2 regions of the Pseudonocardia sp. EV170527-09 genome follow, and region 1 is predicted to be linked to the other one. Evidence: riboswitches for the same ligand, from Rfam matches in the RefSeq annotation. Region 1 holds a riboswitch; the other holds the start of a gene.
What was found. Region 1 has a riboswitch for cobalamin ahead of metE (5-methyltetrahydropteroyltriglutamate--homocysteine S-methyltransferase). Riboswitches for the same ligand answer to the same signal wherever they lie in the genome.

Region 1 (7,746 bases):
TCCGCGCGACGTGCCGGGTCAGGACCCGCCCGGGCCCCGCGCCGAGGGCGACCGCCGCCGTCACGTACTCCCGTTCGCGCTCGGCGAGGGCGAGCAGGTGGGCCTGCCGGGCGAACGGCGTCCAGGCGATCACCGTGACCGCCACCAGCAGGGATCCGACGCCCGGCCCCAGCGCGACCGCGGCGAGCAGCCCGAACAGCACCACCGGGATCGCGGCAAGGACGTCGACCACCCGCATCACCGCCCGCCCGACCGGGCCCGCGACCGCGGCGAGCGACCCGACGGCGACCCCGACCACCCCGGTGACCAGCACCGCGGACAGCGCCAGCCCGACCGTCAGCCGTCCGCCGTGGACGGTGCGCGCGAGCAGGTCCCGGCCCAGCTGGTCGGTGCCCAGCGGGTGTGCCGCGGACGGGCCGGCGAGCATCCCGGCGAAGTCGACGGCGTCCGGGTCGGGCAGGAGCACCGAGAGCAGGCCCGCCGGAGCGAGCATCGGCACCGGCACGGTCAGCGCGGCCACCCCGGCCGTGACCCACCACGCGGTCCGCACCCGGGCCCTCACCGCGCCCCCGCCGAGCGCAGCACCGGGTCCAGCGCCGTCGCCAGCACCTCCACCAGCACCCCCGCCACCACCGCGACCGCGACGACGAGCAGCGTGCCCGCCTGCACCACCGGCAGGTCCTGCGCGACGACGGCCCGGTGCAGCAGGCGCCCCAGCCCCGGGATGCCGAACACGACCTCGACCACCACCGAGCCGCCCAGCAGCCCGGCGACGAACATCCCGGCCAGCGCGGTCACCGAGGTCGTCGCGAGCCGGGCGCCGTGCCGCCACAGGACCCGGTGCTCACCGAGACCCTTGGCCCGCGCGACGAGCACGTGCGGCCGGGTCAGCACCCCGGCGGTCTCGGCGCGGACGAGCTGGGCGGCGAGCGCCCCGGGGTAGGCGGCCAGGGTCAGCACCGGCAGGACCAGGTGGGCGGGGTCGCCCCAGCCGAGCGCGGGCAGCGCCCCGGCCCACACCGCGAACACCAGCACCAGCCAGGGGGCGAGCACGAACTCCGGCACCGCGACCCCGGCGACCGTGCCCAACCCGAGGAACCGGTCGAGCGCCCCGCCGGGACGGCGCGCCGCGTACACCCCGGCCGGGATGCCGACGACCGCGGCCAGGGCGAGGGCGAGCGCCGCGAGCAGCCCGGAGACCACCGCGGCGTCGGCGATCTGGCCGGCGACCGGGGTCCGTGCGACGTAGCCGTAGCCGAGATCGCCGCGCAGCACCCCGCCCAGCCAGCGCAGGTACTGCTCGGTGACCGGCGCGTCCAGCCCGAGCGAGGACCGCAGCCGCGCCTCGGTCGCCGGGTCCGGCACCGCCTCGGCGCTGCGGGCACGCAGGATCGCCCGCGCCGGCTCGACGCCGACCAGCCGCGGCAGCGCGAACACCAGCACCGACGCGGCCAGCAGCACCGGCCCGACGACGAGGAGCCGGCGCAGCAGGAGCCCGATCACCCCGTGGTCGGGGTGAGCTGCGGCAGCACCGGGCGAATCTGCAGCGGGTCGGGGACGAAGCCGGTCGCCCCGCGCAGGACGGCGGTGTTGAGCGGGTGCACGACCATGACGCCGACGGCGTCGCGGGTCAGCATCGCCGCGGCCTCACGGAACATCTGCTGGCGGGCCGCCGGGTCGACGGTGGAGTTGAGCCGGGCGACCAGAGCGTCGTAGGCGGGGCTGCAGTACTGGTCGATCGCGTAGCTGCCGTCGCAGGTGTAGTCCGAGGTCAGCGTGCTCGCCGCGTCCGGGAAGTCGGACAGGTAGCTGCGCGAGTTGAGGAACATGTCGTAGTCACCGGCGAGGACCTTCGGCTCCTGGGCGTCGTAGTTCCCGACGGTGATCTCGACGCGCACCCCGACGGAGGCGAGCATCGCCTGGATCGCGTTCGCCAGTGCGGGCAGCTCGGGCCGGTTCGGGAAGGTCCACAGCCGCACGGTCAGCGGGTTCTGCTCGGTGTAGCCGGCCTCGGCGAGCAGCTGCCGGGCCCGGGCGAGGTCGGCGCCCGGCGGCGGAGCGGTCTCGCCCCAGGGGACGGCCCCGCCGAACAGGTCGGCCGCGGGCGCGGCCCCACCGGCGAGCACCTGCCGGGCCAGCACCGGGCGGTCGATCGCCGCGGTGACGGCCTGGCGCACCCGCAGGTCGTCGAACGGCTTGGCGGACTGGTTGAGCTGCAGCGGCACGGTGCGCGCGTTCGGGTACTCGACGACCTCGGCCCCGGCCGAGCGGACCTGGTCGAGCTGGGCCTGCGGCAGGCCCTCGGCGAACTGGACGTCACCGGACTGGATCGCGAGCGCCCTGGCCTGCGGGTCCTCGACGTAGCGGACGGTGACCCGGGCGGCGCCCGCCGGCTCGCCCCAGTAGTCGTCGTTGCGGACCAGCTGCGCGGAGTCGGTGCCGCTGACGGACTCCAGCACGAAGGGGCCGGTCGCGGTGCGCAGGTACTCCGGCGCCCCGCCGCCGGTGTACGCGGCGGGCGCGAGGATGCCGAGGTTGCCGCTGGACAGGCGCAGCGGCATGACCGGGTCGGGCTCGGTGGTGGTGATGCGCACGGCGTCCGGGCCGTCGGGGGCGACGGCGAAGCCGATGCCGCGGATCGCCCGCGGCGGGGCCTCGACGCCCGCGACGTAGCGCAGCGCGGTGACGACGGCGTCCGGGGTGAGCGGGGAGCCGTCGTGGAACCGCACGCCCTGGCGCAGGGTGAACCGCCAGGCGTTGCCCTGCTGCTGCCACGCGGTCGCGAGCATCGGCGCCGGCCGGGCGTCGGCGTCGACGGTGGTCAGGGTCTCCGCGACGCCGAGGGACTGCAACCGGGCACCGTCGTCGGCGTCGAAGGCGTAGTCGGCGCGCGGCGGGAACTGCAGGGCCACGGTCAGCTCGCCGGACGGGTCCGGGGTCGCGGCGCCGCCGCTCCCGCCGGCGCCGCATCCGGCGAGCAGGAGGGCGGCGGCCGCGAGCAGTGCGGCCATCTGTCGTGCGATCACCCCGTATGCCTACATCTGAGCACCTGTTCAATCAACGCGGCGTGAGCAACGTCCTCGTCCCCGCACGAGTCCCCGCACGAGCGGACCGTCCGTGCCGAACCTCCGCACGCACGGCCCGCTCGTCACCCGTGACGGGTGGTCGGCGCGGACCGGGCTCAGCCGGTCGCGGTCGCCTCACGGACGCGGCGGGCCGCGGCGACCAGGTTGGTCAGCGCCGCGACCGTCTCGGGTTCCGCGCGGGTCTTGAGCCCGCAGTCCGGGTTGGCCCACAGCCGGTCGGGCCCGATGTGGCGCAGGGCCGCGTGGAGCTGGTCGACCAGCTCGTCGGTGGCGGGGACCTCGGGCGAGTGGACGTCGTAGACGCCCGGGCCGAGCCCGCGCGGGACCCCCGGGCCGAGGTCGGCCAGCACCTCCATCCGCGACCGGGCCGCCTCGACCGTGGTGACGTCGGCGTCGAGCCCGTCGATCGCCCCCACCACCTCGCCGAACTCGGAGTAGCAGAGGTGGGTGTGGATCTGGGTGGTGTCGGCCACGGCCCCGACGGCCAGCCGGAACGCGTCCACCGCCCAGTCCAGGTAGGCGGCCCGGTCCCGTTCGTGCAGCGGCAGCAGCTCGCGCAGCGCGGGCTCGTCGACCTGGACGATCCGGATCCCGGCCGCCTCCAGGTCGACGACCTCGTCGCGCAGGGCCAGCCCGACCTGCCGGGCGGTGTCGCCCAGCGGCTGGTCGTCACGCACGAACGACCAGGCGAGGATGGTGACCGGCCCGGTGAGCATCCCCTTGACCGGCGCCTCGGACAGCGACTGCGCGAACTCCGCCCAGCCGACGGTGATCGGCCGGGGCCGGGACACGTCGGAGTGCAGGATCGGCGGGCGCACGCAGCGTGAGCCGTAGGACTGCACCCAGCCGTGGTCGGTGGTGGCGAATCCGTCGAGGTTCTCGGCGAAGTACTGGACCATGTCGTTGCGCTCGGGCTCGCCGTGCACCAGGACATCGAGCCCGATGTCCTCCTGCAGCCGCACCACCCGGACGATCTCCTGACGCATCCGCTCGGTGTAGGTGCCGGTGTCGATCGCGCCGGAGCGGTGCGCGGCCCGGTCGCGCCGGATCTGCGCGGTCTGCGGGAAGGAGCCGATCGTCGTCGTGGGCACGACGGGCAGGCCGAGCGCCTCGCGCTGGGCCTTCGCCCGGACGTCGCCGGGGCTGCGCCGGTAGTGGTCGGGGCCGAGCGCGTCGAGCCGGGAGCGCACCCGCTCGTCGCGGCGCGCGGTGGCCGCGACCCGCTTCCTGGTCGCTCGTGCGGCCTCGAACTCCGCCGCGACCGCGTCCGGTCCCTCGTGCAGGGCGCGCCCGAGGAGCACGACCTCCTCGACCTTCTGCCGGGCGAACGCCAGCATGTCGACGACGTCGCCGGGCAGGGCCGTCTCGACGGTCAGGTCGTAGGGGACGTGCAGCAGCGAGCACGACGTGGAGACCTCGACCCGCCCCGCGACGCCGACCAGCCGCTGCGCCGTCGCCAGCGCCCGGTCCAGGTCGGTGCGCCACACGTTGCGTCCGTCGACGACGCCGGCCAGCACCACCTTCCGGTCCAGCCCGGGGACCGCCGGGTCGAGGGCATCGAGGTCGGCATCCCCCGCGACGAGGTCGAGCGCCAGCCCCTCGACGGCCGTGGCGGCGAGCACGGGCAGCGCCGGGCCCAGCTCCCCGAAGTACGACGCGACGAGGATCTTCGGCCGCCGGGTCGCCGAGGCGAGCCGGTCGTAGGCCCGGCGCAGCGCCGCGATCTCCTCGGGCGTCCGGTCGGCGGCGAAGGCGGGCTCGTCGAGCTGCACCCACTCCGCGCCTGCCTCGGCGAGCTCGGCGAGCAGGTCTCGGTAGACCTCGACGAGCGGCCCGAGCAGGTCCAGCGGACGGAAGCCCTCCGGTGCGCCGTCGGCCGGTTTCGACAGCAGCAGGAAGGTCACCGGTCCGACCAGCACCGGGCGGGTGGTGATCCCGATGCGCAGGGCCTCACGGAACTCGTCGAGGGCCTTGCGGCTGCCCGGCGCGAGCCGGGTGGCCGGGCCGACCTCGGGGACCAGGTAGTGGTAGTTCGTGTCGAACCACTTGGTCATCTCGCAGGCCGGGGCACCGGTGCGGCCGCGCGCCATCGCGAACAGCCGCTCCAGCGGGTCGGTGATGCCGGCGAAGCGCTCCGGCACCGCCCCGACCGCCAGCGCGGTGTCCAGGACGTGGTCGTAGAACGAGAACGTGTTGCCCGGCACCGAGCCGAGCCCGGCGTCGCGCAGCCCGGTCCAGGTGTCGCAGCGCAGTCCGGCGGCGACGTCGTGCAGTGCCGACGCGTCGCTCCGCCCGGCCCAGTACGCCTCGGTCGCCCGCTTGAGCTCCCGGTCCGGCCCGATCCGGGGGTACCCCAGGACGGTGCTGCCGATGGTGCTGCTGGAAGGAATGCTCACGGCCCTCTCTCCTCGCGAGTGCGGTGGAGGACCCGTCGCCGGCAGGGGGCGCCTGCGACCGCCGGGCACGACGGTGCCCGGTCGTCCGCCCGGCCCTCCCGCGAGGCCACGGATCCGCGCACGCCGGACGGCGCACGCACCGGCGGCAGGTCTTCGGACTCACGGGCGCACTGCTCACACCTACTGGCCGTCGCTTCCCGGGATCACTCCCAGTGCTGTTGACGGCGGTCGTTCCCGTTCACCGCTGCGGGGCAGTCCCGGATTCCCACCGGGTTCCCTCTTGCCTCGTGACGCCCCGTTCCCGGGATGACACGAACCGTCGGCGGACCGACCCTAACCCAGGACGACCCCGGCGAACTGTTGCCGAACTCTCCCTGTTGCCATACGTTTGCAGCACCCAGCTCTCTCCGCACGGATCGACGGGCGGCCTCACCCTGCCCCCCTCCGTTCGGAGGGGTTTCCTGCCCGGTCTCCCGAGGGGTAATGCCGATCACCCCTGTGCGCGCGGCCACAGGGGTCCTAGCGTTCGGCCTCGACCCCATCCGCCTGCCTCAGAAAGGGCTGACATGCAGGTAGACGAGCTGCTCAAGCCGTTCCCCATCAAGGAGTTCCACCCGTTCCCGCGCGCGCTCATGGGCCCGGGGTCGCACGAGCTGATCGGCCCCGAGGCGCTCAAGCTGGGCTTCAAGAAGACCCTGGTGATGACGTCGGGCCTGCGCGGCACCGACATCGTCCACAAGATCGTCGAGTCGATGAAGTACCACGGCCTCGAGGTCGTGCTGTACGACAAGGTCGAGTCGAACCCCAAGGACTACAACGTCATGGACGCTGTGGGCCTCTACCAGCAGAACAACTGCGACTCCTTCGTCTCCATCGGCGGCGGCTCCTCGCACGACGCCTGCAAGGGCGCGCGCGTCTCGGTCGCCCACGACGGTCGCAACGTCAACGAGTTCGAGGGCTTCAACAAGTCCGAGAACCCGGCCAACCCGCCGCACATCGCGGTCTCCACCACGGCCGGTACCGGCTCGGAGACCTCGTGGGCCTACGTCATCACCGACACCACGACCGACCCCGACAACCCGCACAAGTACGTCGCCTTCGACGACGCGTCGGTCACCACCCTCGCGATCGACGACCCGGTGCTCTACTACGACTGCCCGATCGACTACACCGCGCAGTGCGGTTTCGACGTGCTCGCCCACGCCTCGGAGCCCTACGTCTCGCGGCTGGACTTCCAGCCGTCGCTGGGCAACGCCCTGCACGCCATCAAGCTGACCGCGCAGAACCTGCGCAAGGCCGTCTGGAACGGCCAGGAGCTGTCCGGCCGCGAAGGCATGATGTACGCGCAGTACATCGCGGCCCAGGCGTTCAACTCCGGTGGTCTCGGCATCATCCACTCGATCAGCCACGCCGTGTCGGCGTTCTACGACACCCACCACGGCCTGAACAACGCCATCGCGCTGCCCCGCGTGTGGGCGTTCAACATGCCGGTGGTCTACGAGCGCTTCGCCGACATCGCCGAGGCCATGGGTGTCGACACCCGCGGCATGACCAAGCCGCAGGCCGCCGACGCGGCGCTCGCCGCGTCCATCCGGCTGCTGCGCGACGTGGGCATCCCGGAGAAGTTCGCCGACGTCAAGCAGGACACCTACTCGAAGAACCGGCTCGGTGTCGGCCCGACCAAGTTCTACGAGAACGCGCCCACCATCATCGGCGACGCGGCCGACGTCGACCGGATCACCAACCACGTCCTCGGCGACGCCTGCACCCCGGGCAACCCGAAGGAGTGCACGTTCGAGACCGTCCGCCCGGTCGTCGACCACTCCATCAACGGTGACCTGGACGACCTGCTGACCTGATCCGCAGGTCAGGAGGTCCACCGTCGCACCGGCGGGCCCAGCCGTCCGAGGCGATACTCGGGTGGGTGGGCCCGCCGGCCGCGGCCCCGCTCGTCCCCGCACCAGAGCCGGTGCGGTCCGCGAAGGAGATACCCGAGTGTCCGAGGCTGTCGTCCCCACGGTGACCGAGGCGGCGGAGGCCGTCGCCTCGACCAGCCCCTTCGAGTCCGTCGACCAGGTGGTCGAGACCCTGCGGGAGCAGGGCTACATCGCCGACACCCGCCTGGCGACGACGGTGTTCCTGCTGACCCGCCTGGACAAGCCGCTGCTGCTGGAGGGACCCGCCGGGGTCGGCAAGACCGAGCTGGCCAAGATGCTCGCCGTCGCCACCGGGCGCCGGCTGCTGCGTCTGCAGTGCTACGAGGG
Region 2 (7,746 bases), on a different contig from region 1:
ACGGCGGGGCCAGCCCCGCAGGCCCGCCCGGCCCACGTCCGCACGGACTTCGCCGCCCGCCGCAGCGGCTGACCGTACGGGGAACGCGGACCGGGCACCGGAGACGTCGACGGGCGACACTCCGTGTGCCCGGTCCGTGATCCCTCCCGGCGGCGCGCCCCGACCGGGGTGCGACGTGGGAGGCTGGACGCCGTGACCGTCACCGTCTGGTGGGCCGCCCCGGCCGATCCCGGCGCCCGCGCCGACCTCGTCGCGCTGCTGGACGCCCACGAACGCGAACGGCTCGTCGCGCTGCGACGGCCCGAGGACCGCGCCCGCTACCTCGCCGCGCACGCGCTGGCCCGGCTCGTGCTCGCCGAGCGGCTCGACGCCGACCCCGCCGAACTCGTCCTCGACCGGACCTGCCGCTGCGGGGAGCCGCACGGCAAGCCCCGCCTGGCCGGGCGCGGCGACGACCCCGGCTTCTCCCTCACCCACTCCGGCGCGCTGGTCGGTGTCGCGGTCGGGACCGGGCCGGTCGGCGTCGACGTCGAGGCGCACCGCCCCCTGTCCGGCCTCGACGGCCTGGTCCGGCACGCCCTGTCCCCCGCCGAGCTCGCCGCGGGGACGCCCGACGGGACCGGCTTCCTGGTCACCTGGACCCGGAAGGAGGCGCTGCTCAAGGCCACCGGCGAGGGCCTGTCGAGCCCGATGGACGCGATCACGCTGTCCCCGCCGCACAGCCCGGCCCGGGTGCTGGACTGGACCGGCACCGCCGGGAGCTGGTGGGTCACCGACGTCCCCACCGGCCTCGACGACCACCCGGGCGCCGTCGCCGGGGCGGGACCTGTGGCCCCGGCCGTCACCGTCGCCGACGGCGACGCGATCCTGTCGGTGCGCCGGGGCACGATGCACGGGTGATGATGGAGTGACCGCGGCGGCCGACCGCTGGGTGCTGCACCTCGACATGGACGCGTTCTTCGCCTCCGTCGAGCAGCTCACCCGGCCCACCCTGGCCGACCGTCCGGTCCTCGTCGGCGGCGCGGGACCGCGCGGCGTCGTCGCGGGGGCGAGCTACCAGGCCCGGGTGTTCGGGGCCCGCTCGGCGATGCCGATGGGCCAGGCGAGGCGGCGCTGCCCGCACGCGACGGTCCTGCCGCCCCGGTTCTCCCTGTACAAGGCGCTGTCCGAGGAGGTCATGGCCGTCCTCGGCGAGTTCTCCCCCGTGCTGGAGCCGGTGTCGGTGGACGAGGCGTTCGTGGAGCCGCCCGACCTCGTGGGCGCCTCCCCGGACCAGGTGCGGGAGTGGGGCACCCGGCTGCGTGGCGCGGTGCGCGACCGCACCGGGCTGCCCGCCTCGGTGGGCGCCGGGTCGGGCAAGCAGATCGCGAAGATCGCCTCCGAGCTGGCCAAGCCGGACGGGCTGCGGGTGATCGCCCACGCCGAGCAGGCGGCCGTGCTCGACCCGCTGCCGGTGCGGTCGCTGTGGGGCATCGGGCCGGTCTCCGGCGAGGCGCTGCGGAAGATCGGGATCGAGACGATCGGGCAGCTCGCCGCGATGGACGCCCGCGAGGTCGCCGGGGTGCTGGGCAGCGCGATCGGGTCCGAGCTGCACCGTCTCGCCCGCGGCATCGACGACCGTCCGGTGGCCCCGCGCGGTGCGGCCAAGCAGATCAGCGCGGAGACGACCTTCGACGCCGACCTGACCGCGATGAGCGCGGTGCACACCGCGGTGGAGTCGATCTGCGTCGCCGTGCACCGACGGCTGGTCGCCGACGGCCGGACCGCCCGCACCGTCACCGTGAAGGCACGGACCGGGGACTTCACCACCCACACCCGGTCGGAGACGACCCCGTTCGGCACCCGGGACCTGGCGACCCTGGTCGCGGTGGCGCGACGGCTGGCCGAGGGCGCGGTCGGCGAGGGCGGGGTGCGGCTGCTGGGCGTGTCGGTGTCCGGCTTCGGCGACGAGCCGCCGCTGGCCCTGTTCGACGCGGTGCCCTCGGAGAACGGGTGGACGACGGCCTCGGCCCTCGACTCCCCGCCCGCGGCCGACGCCCCGGCCGGCGCGGCGGGGGTGGCCGTGCTCGACGCACCACCGGACACCGAGGCGACGACGGGGACGGGCGCGGGGGCCGACAGCACTGCGGGGGCCGACAGTACTGCCGGGGCCGGCGGTACCGCGGGGGCCGACGCGACCACGGGGGCCGACGACGTGCCCGGGCCCGTCCGCCCGGGCCGCCCCGACCGCGAACCCGACCCGGACCGGCCCTGGCGCGCCGGCGACGACGTCGCCCACCCCGAGCACGGCCACGGCTGGGTCCAGGGCGCCGGGCACGGGCGGGTCACCGTGCGCTTCGAGACCGCCTACACCGGGCCCGGCCGCACCCGCACGCTCGACGCCGCCGACCCCGACCTCACCCGGGCCGACCCGCTGGGCAGCTGGCGGGCCTGAGCGCGCCGCCCCGCCGTCGGACTCAGCCGATCAGCGGGCTGCGGTGCGGCGGCGCGACGCGGCTGCCCTCGGCGACCCGGGCCCGCAGCGCCGGGACGGTGCGCGCCAGCCCGTCGAGGACGGCACCGAGCGCGGCGTCGGCCGCGGGGTCGCCCCCGACCAGCAGCACCGCGGCGCCGGCGGGTCCGGCGGCGGCCCAGGCCCCGATCCGGGCGACGGCGTCGCGCGGGGTGACCGGCTCGACCCGCCACGCCTCGGCGTAGAACAGGGCGGTCGACTCGGCCTGGGGGAAGGCGAAGACGGTCTCGGCGTCGGCCAGCAGGTCCGCGACGTGGGCATCCGGGCGGGGTGCGCCGTCGCCGGACGGGTCGGTACCGAGCACCACCAGGTCGTGGCTCATCGCATGTCCTCCTCGAGGGTCCGCGCCCTCACCAGTGGGAATCCGCGACGACGGGCAGTGTCCTGGCTCCCGGATCGCCACGCCCTCCCCGGCCTTCCCACCCTCGTGGGCGGTGGCGCCGGTGTGGGGAGGGCACTCCCCGGTGACAGTGGCGGGACCGCGCCGGATTCGCACCGGCTTCCTGTTCCGTCGTCGTCGGGGAGCCCATCACGCGACCGGGTCAGTGGTCAACCGTCCCCCGCCCCGACACCCCCCGCAGATGGTCGAGCAGGTCGTGTTCGGCGAGCGTCCCGAGCAGCTGCCCGTCCGGCTCCCGCACGGGCAGCGCGGCTCCCCGGTGCGCGGCGAGCACCCCGAGGACGTCGTGCACCGGGGCGGCCGGGTCCAGCGCGGGCAGCTCCGGGCCGGGCGGGGTGCCGTCGGCGGGACGCATCACCTGGGCGACGACGACCCGGCGCAGCGCCTCGTCGGTCGGGGTGTCGGCGGCGAGGTCGATCCCGCGTCGCAGCAGCTTGAGCGTGTAGATGTTGTCCCGCGACACCAGGTTCGACAGGCCGGTGGCCAGGACGACGGCGGCCATCAGCGGCAGGATGAGGGCGTAGTCGCCGGTCAGCTCGAACACGATGAGCACCGCGGTGATCGGGGCGTGCGCTGCCCCCGCGAACACCGCCGCCATGCCGACCAGACCGAACGCGCCGGGGTGCAGGTCCAGCGCCGGGAACAGGGTCGCGGCGGCGTAGCCGAAGGCGGTACCGGCGGTGCCACCGACGAACAGCGACGGCGCGAACACACCGCCGGACCCGCCGATGCCGATGGTGAGGCTGGACGCGAGGATCTTCCCGACGACGAGCAGGAGCAGGAACCCGACGACGTACCGGCCACCGATCGCGGCCTCCAGTACGGGGTAGCCGACGCCGTACATCTGGGGCAGTGCCAGCAGCAGCGCGCCGAGCAGCAGCCCGCCGACGGCCGGGCGCAGCCACTCCGGGCCGCGCCAGACGGCGTCACAGGCGTCCTCGACGACGTAGAGGATCCGGGCGAAGGCCCAGCCCAGCAGCCCGGCGAGCAGCCCGAGCAGCGCATACAGCGGCAGCTGGGCGGGGCTGCCCAGGTCGAAGTGCGGCAGGGTCAGGATCGCGCGGTCGCCGGCGATCACCTCGGCGACGACGTTCGCGACCACCGAGCTGATCACCAGCACGCCGAACGCCTCGGCGCTGAACGACCGCAGGATCAGCTCCAGGCCGAACACCACCCCGGAGATCGGGGCGTCGAACGTCGCGGAGATCCCGCCCGCGGCACCGCAGGCGACCATGAGCACCAGCCGGGTGGCGGGCACCCGCAGCCACTGGCCGATCGCCGAGGCGAGCGCGGAGCCGATCTGCACGATCGGGCCCTCCCGGCCGACGGAACCGCCGGTCCCGATGCAGATCCCCGACGCGAGCGCCTTCACCGCGGCGACGGTGGCCGGGATCCGCCCGCCCCGACGCGCGACGGCGAACATCACCTCGGGCACCCCGTGCCCGCGCGCCTCCGGGGCGAACCGCTGGACCAGCGGGCCGTACACCAGGCCGCCGAGCACCGGGGCGATCAGCAGGAACCACACGCCCAGCCCGGGCAGGTGCGGCGAGGCGACCCGGCCGGCGTCGGAGAAGTCCTCCCGCCCGGTGACCAGCCAGGTCACGCCGAGGATCAGCTCGTGGAACAGCACCGACCCGATGCCGGCACCGATCCCGATGACCGTCGCCAGACCGACGAGCCCCGGCCGGGTGCCGACGAGCGCGCGGTGCAGCGCGCGGACCGCGGTCACCGCGCACCGCCCTCGGCGGGCACCGGCGCGACGGCCCAGTCGGTCTCGCCGACCTCGCCCGCGGCGTCGGCGAAGCGGCGCAGTGCGTCGCGGACCGCGGTGCGCTCGGTGGCCGGCAGCATCACCAGCAGCCGGTGCATCTCGGCGCGGCGCAGCCGGGTCACCTCGTCGACGAGCGTCCGCCCGGCGGGGCTGAGCGCGAGGGCGACCTCGCGGCGGTCGTCACCGGTGCGGGTGCGCACGACGAGGCCGCGGCTCACCAGCCGGTCGCACATCCGGGTCGCCGTCGACGCCGACACGGTCAGTGCCGTGGCCAGGTCGGCCGGGCGCCGGGTGCCGTGCTGGGCCAGCACGACCAGCGCGCGGTACTGCGGCAGGGTCACCTCGCCCGCCGTCGAGCCGGACTGCTCCCCCGCGGCGGCCAGGGACCCGGCCACCACGGAGAGCATCGCCCGGCTCGCGGTCATCACCGCGTCGACGACATCGTCGATCTCGTCGGCAGCACCGTTCTCGTCGGTCACGCCGTTCTCGTCGGTCACGCCGTCGATGATTGCACACTGCAAGATTGCAGTGTGCAATCAGGTCGGCGCGGTCAGCGGGCGACGGGCGCCTGCAGACCGGCGACCGGCCCGATCACGACGATCGCCGGCGGGCTGATCTCCTGCTCGGCGGCGACGCGCTCGGCGGTCTCCAGCGTCGCGCGGACCGACCGCTCGATGCGCGTGGTGCCGTCCTGCACGATCAGCACCGGGGTGTCGGCCGGGCGGCCGTTCGTGATGAGCGCCTCGGCGAACTTCCCGAGCCGCTCCACGGCCATCATCAGCACGATCGTGCCGGTCATCCGGCCCAGCGCGGTCCAGTCGGTCAGGCTGCGCGGGTCACCCGGTGCGACGTGCCCGGACACGACGACGATCTCGTGCGCCACCCCGCGGTGGCTCACCGGCGTCCCGGCGACGGCCGGTGCGGCGAACGCGCTCGTGATGCCCGGGACGACGGTCACCGGGACCCCCGCCGCGGCGCAAGCCTGGACCTCCTCGAACCCGCGGCCGTAGACGAACGGGTCGCCGCCCTTGAGGCGCACCACAAACTTCCCGGCGCGGGCGTGCGAGACGAGCAGCTCGTTGATCCGCTCCTGGGCCATGGCGCGGCCGTAGGGGATCTTCGAGGCGTCGATGACCTCGACCTCGGGGGACAGCTCGTCGAGGATGTCGCGCGGGCCGAGCCGGTCGGCGACGACGACCTCGGCACGCGACAGCAGCCGCCGTCCGCGCACGGTGATCAGCTCCGGGTCGCCGGGGCCGCCACCGACCAGCGCGACACCGGCCTGCGGGGGCTCGGCCGACTCGTCGACGACGCCGGCGGCCAGAGCCTCGACCAGCGCGGTGCGCACGGCCGCGGACCGCCGGTGCGCGCCCCGGGCCAGCACGCCGACGGTGAGCCCGTCGTAGCCGCCGGTGGCGGGGGTGACCGCGGTGCCCCGGTCGCCGTCGTCGGCGCGGACGCAGAACACCCGGTCCCGCTCGGCCTCGGCGACGACGGCGGCGTTGGTCTCCGGCTCGTCGGTGGCGGCGATCGCGTACCAGGCCCCGGCGAGGTCGCCGTCGGTCCAGCGGCGGGCCGTCCAGGTGATCTCCCCGGCCGAGGCCATGCCCTCGACCGCCGGGGTGACCTCGGGCGAGACGACCTCGACGACGGCTCCCGCCGCGATCAGGCGGGCGACACGTCGCTGGGCGACCTGTCCCCCGCCGACGACGACGGCCCGGCGGCCGGCCAGGTCGAGCCCGACCAGGTACTGCTCGTGGTGCGCGTTCAACGACGTTCCTCTCCCGGACTCCGTCGCCCGGTGGTGGCAGCGGGTCCCTGCGCCGGGCCCCCGCTCGACGGCGACGTCGGACGATAGCCGGGCCCGCATGTGTCACAGGAGCCCCCGGAGGGCAATCCCACATCCGCCGCTCGGGCGGCCACCGCGACCGTGACGCCCTGACCAGCGGTCTTGCCCGCGATCAGGTGGGCGCCGTCGCCCGCGGCGAGGAGCGCGGCGGCCTCTGCGACCGACGAGGTCCCGACGGCCGCGGCGACCCGGGCATCCGGCCTCGCCACCCCGACCACGGCCAGCGCGGCCGCGGCGAAACCGTGCGGTTCCCGCGGTGCGACGGCCGCCAGCAGACCCGGTTCGGCGACCCGCCGGTCCAGCGTCGCGACGACGGCGTCACCCAGCTCCAGCCCGTGCTCGGCGGCGACCCGGTCCAGCAGCGCGCGCACCGCGGCCGCGGAGGTTCCGGGGCGCAGCCCCACCCCGACCGTGATCACCGGTCGTGGAGCGGAGCGCTCGGCACGCGGACGGTCGGCTCCACGACCGGTGATCATGCGAACGCGGCCGGGGCGGCCCCGGCCCGGGCATCGCGTGCCGCCGCGACGAACCGGGCGACGGCGCCGGGCACGCCGGCCGGGTGGGTGTGCAGGAACGAGGCGTGCACCCGGTCCTCGACGTAGCCCTCCGGCTCGCCGCCCCGCCACGCCCAGGCCGGGGCCGCACCGGCCCGCGGGGTGACCGCGCACCGGTGGAACTCGTGCGCCCCGGCCCGCTCGCCCGCCACGAACAGGGGCGACGCCGACACCGCGACCGCGTCGCGGTAGCCGAGGGTGAGCCGCGGGGTCATCCCCGCCGACGCGTCGAGGACCCCGCACATCGGCGTCCCGTCGAGGTCGCGGCACAGGTAGAGCAGCCCGCCGCACTCGGCGTGCACCGGCGCCCCGGACGCGGCCAGCGCCGCGACCTGCGCCCGCAGCGGTGCGTTGTCGCCGAGCGCGCCGACGTGCTCCTCGGGGAAGCCGCCGGGCAGCACGAGCGCGGCGGTGCCCGCCGGGAGCGCGGGGTCGCGCAGCGGGTCGAAGGTCGCCACGTCGGCGCCGGCCGCGGTGAGGAGCTCGGCGTGCTCGGCGTAGCCGAACCCGAACGCAGGCCCCCCGGCGAGCGCGACGAGCGGCCGCTGCTCCGCCGTGCCGCCCGTGCCGACCTCCGCGGCCGGGTCCCAGACCGGGCCGGGGGGCAGCGGGCGGGCGAGTGCGAGGACGGCGTCGAGGTCCACGTGTGTGGCGACGAGC

Region 2: linked by a shared signal. The riboswitch ahead of FVA95_RS01095 (hypothetical protein) and the one ahead of metE (5-methyltetrahydropteroyltriglutamate--homocysteine S-methyltransferase) in region 1 are both predicted to bind cobalamin.

Annotation. Positions count from the first base shown of each region.
Region 1 covers NZ_VRMC01000015.1:52,620-60,365, forward strand. The annotation lists gene FVA95_RS06725 (ABC transporter permease) at 1-550, opposite strand, end outside; gene FVA95_RS06730 (ABC transporter permease) at 559-1,503, opposite strand; gene FVA95_RS06735 (ABC transporter substrate-binding protein) at 1,500-3,026, opposite strand; gene metE (5-methyltetrahydropteroyltriglutamate--homocysteine S-methyltransferase) at 3,182-5,482, opposite strand; cobalamin riboswitch at 5,609-5,818, opposite strand; gene mdo (NDMA-dependent methanol dehydrogenase) at 6,049-7,341, shown strand; gene FVA95_RS06750 (MoxR family ATPase) at 7,478-7,746, shown strand, end outside.
Region 2 covers NZ_VRMC01000002.1:76,247-83,992, reverse strand. The annotation lists gene FVA95_RS01110 (hypothetical protein) at 1-72, shown strand, start outside; gene FVA95_RS01105 (4'-phosphopantetheinyl transferase superfamily protein) at 193-900, shown strand; gene FVA95_RS01100 (DNA polymerase IV) at 908-2,434, shown strand; gene FVA95_RS01095 (hypothetical protein) at 2,457-2,834, opposite strand; cobalamin riboswitch at 2,869-3,058, opposite strand; gene FVA95_RS01090 (chloride channel protein) at 3,055-4,641, opposite strand; gene FVA95_RS01085 (MarR family winged helix-turn-helix transcriptional regulator) at 4,638-5,180, opposite strand; gene cobA (uroporphyrinogen-III C-methyltransferase) at 5,234-6,454, opposite strand; gene FVA95_RS01075 (cobalamin biosynthesis protein) at 6,451-6,951, opposite strand; gene FVA95_RS01070 (cobyrinate a,c-diamide synthase) at 7,005-7,746, opposite strand, start outside.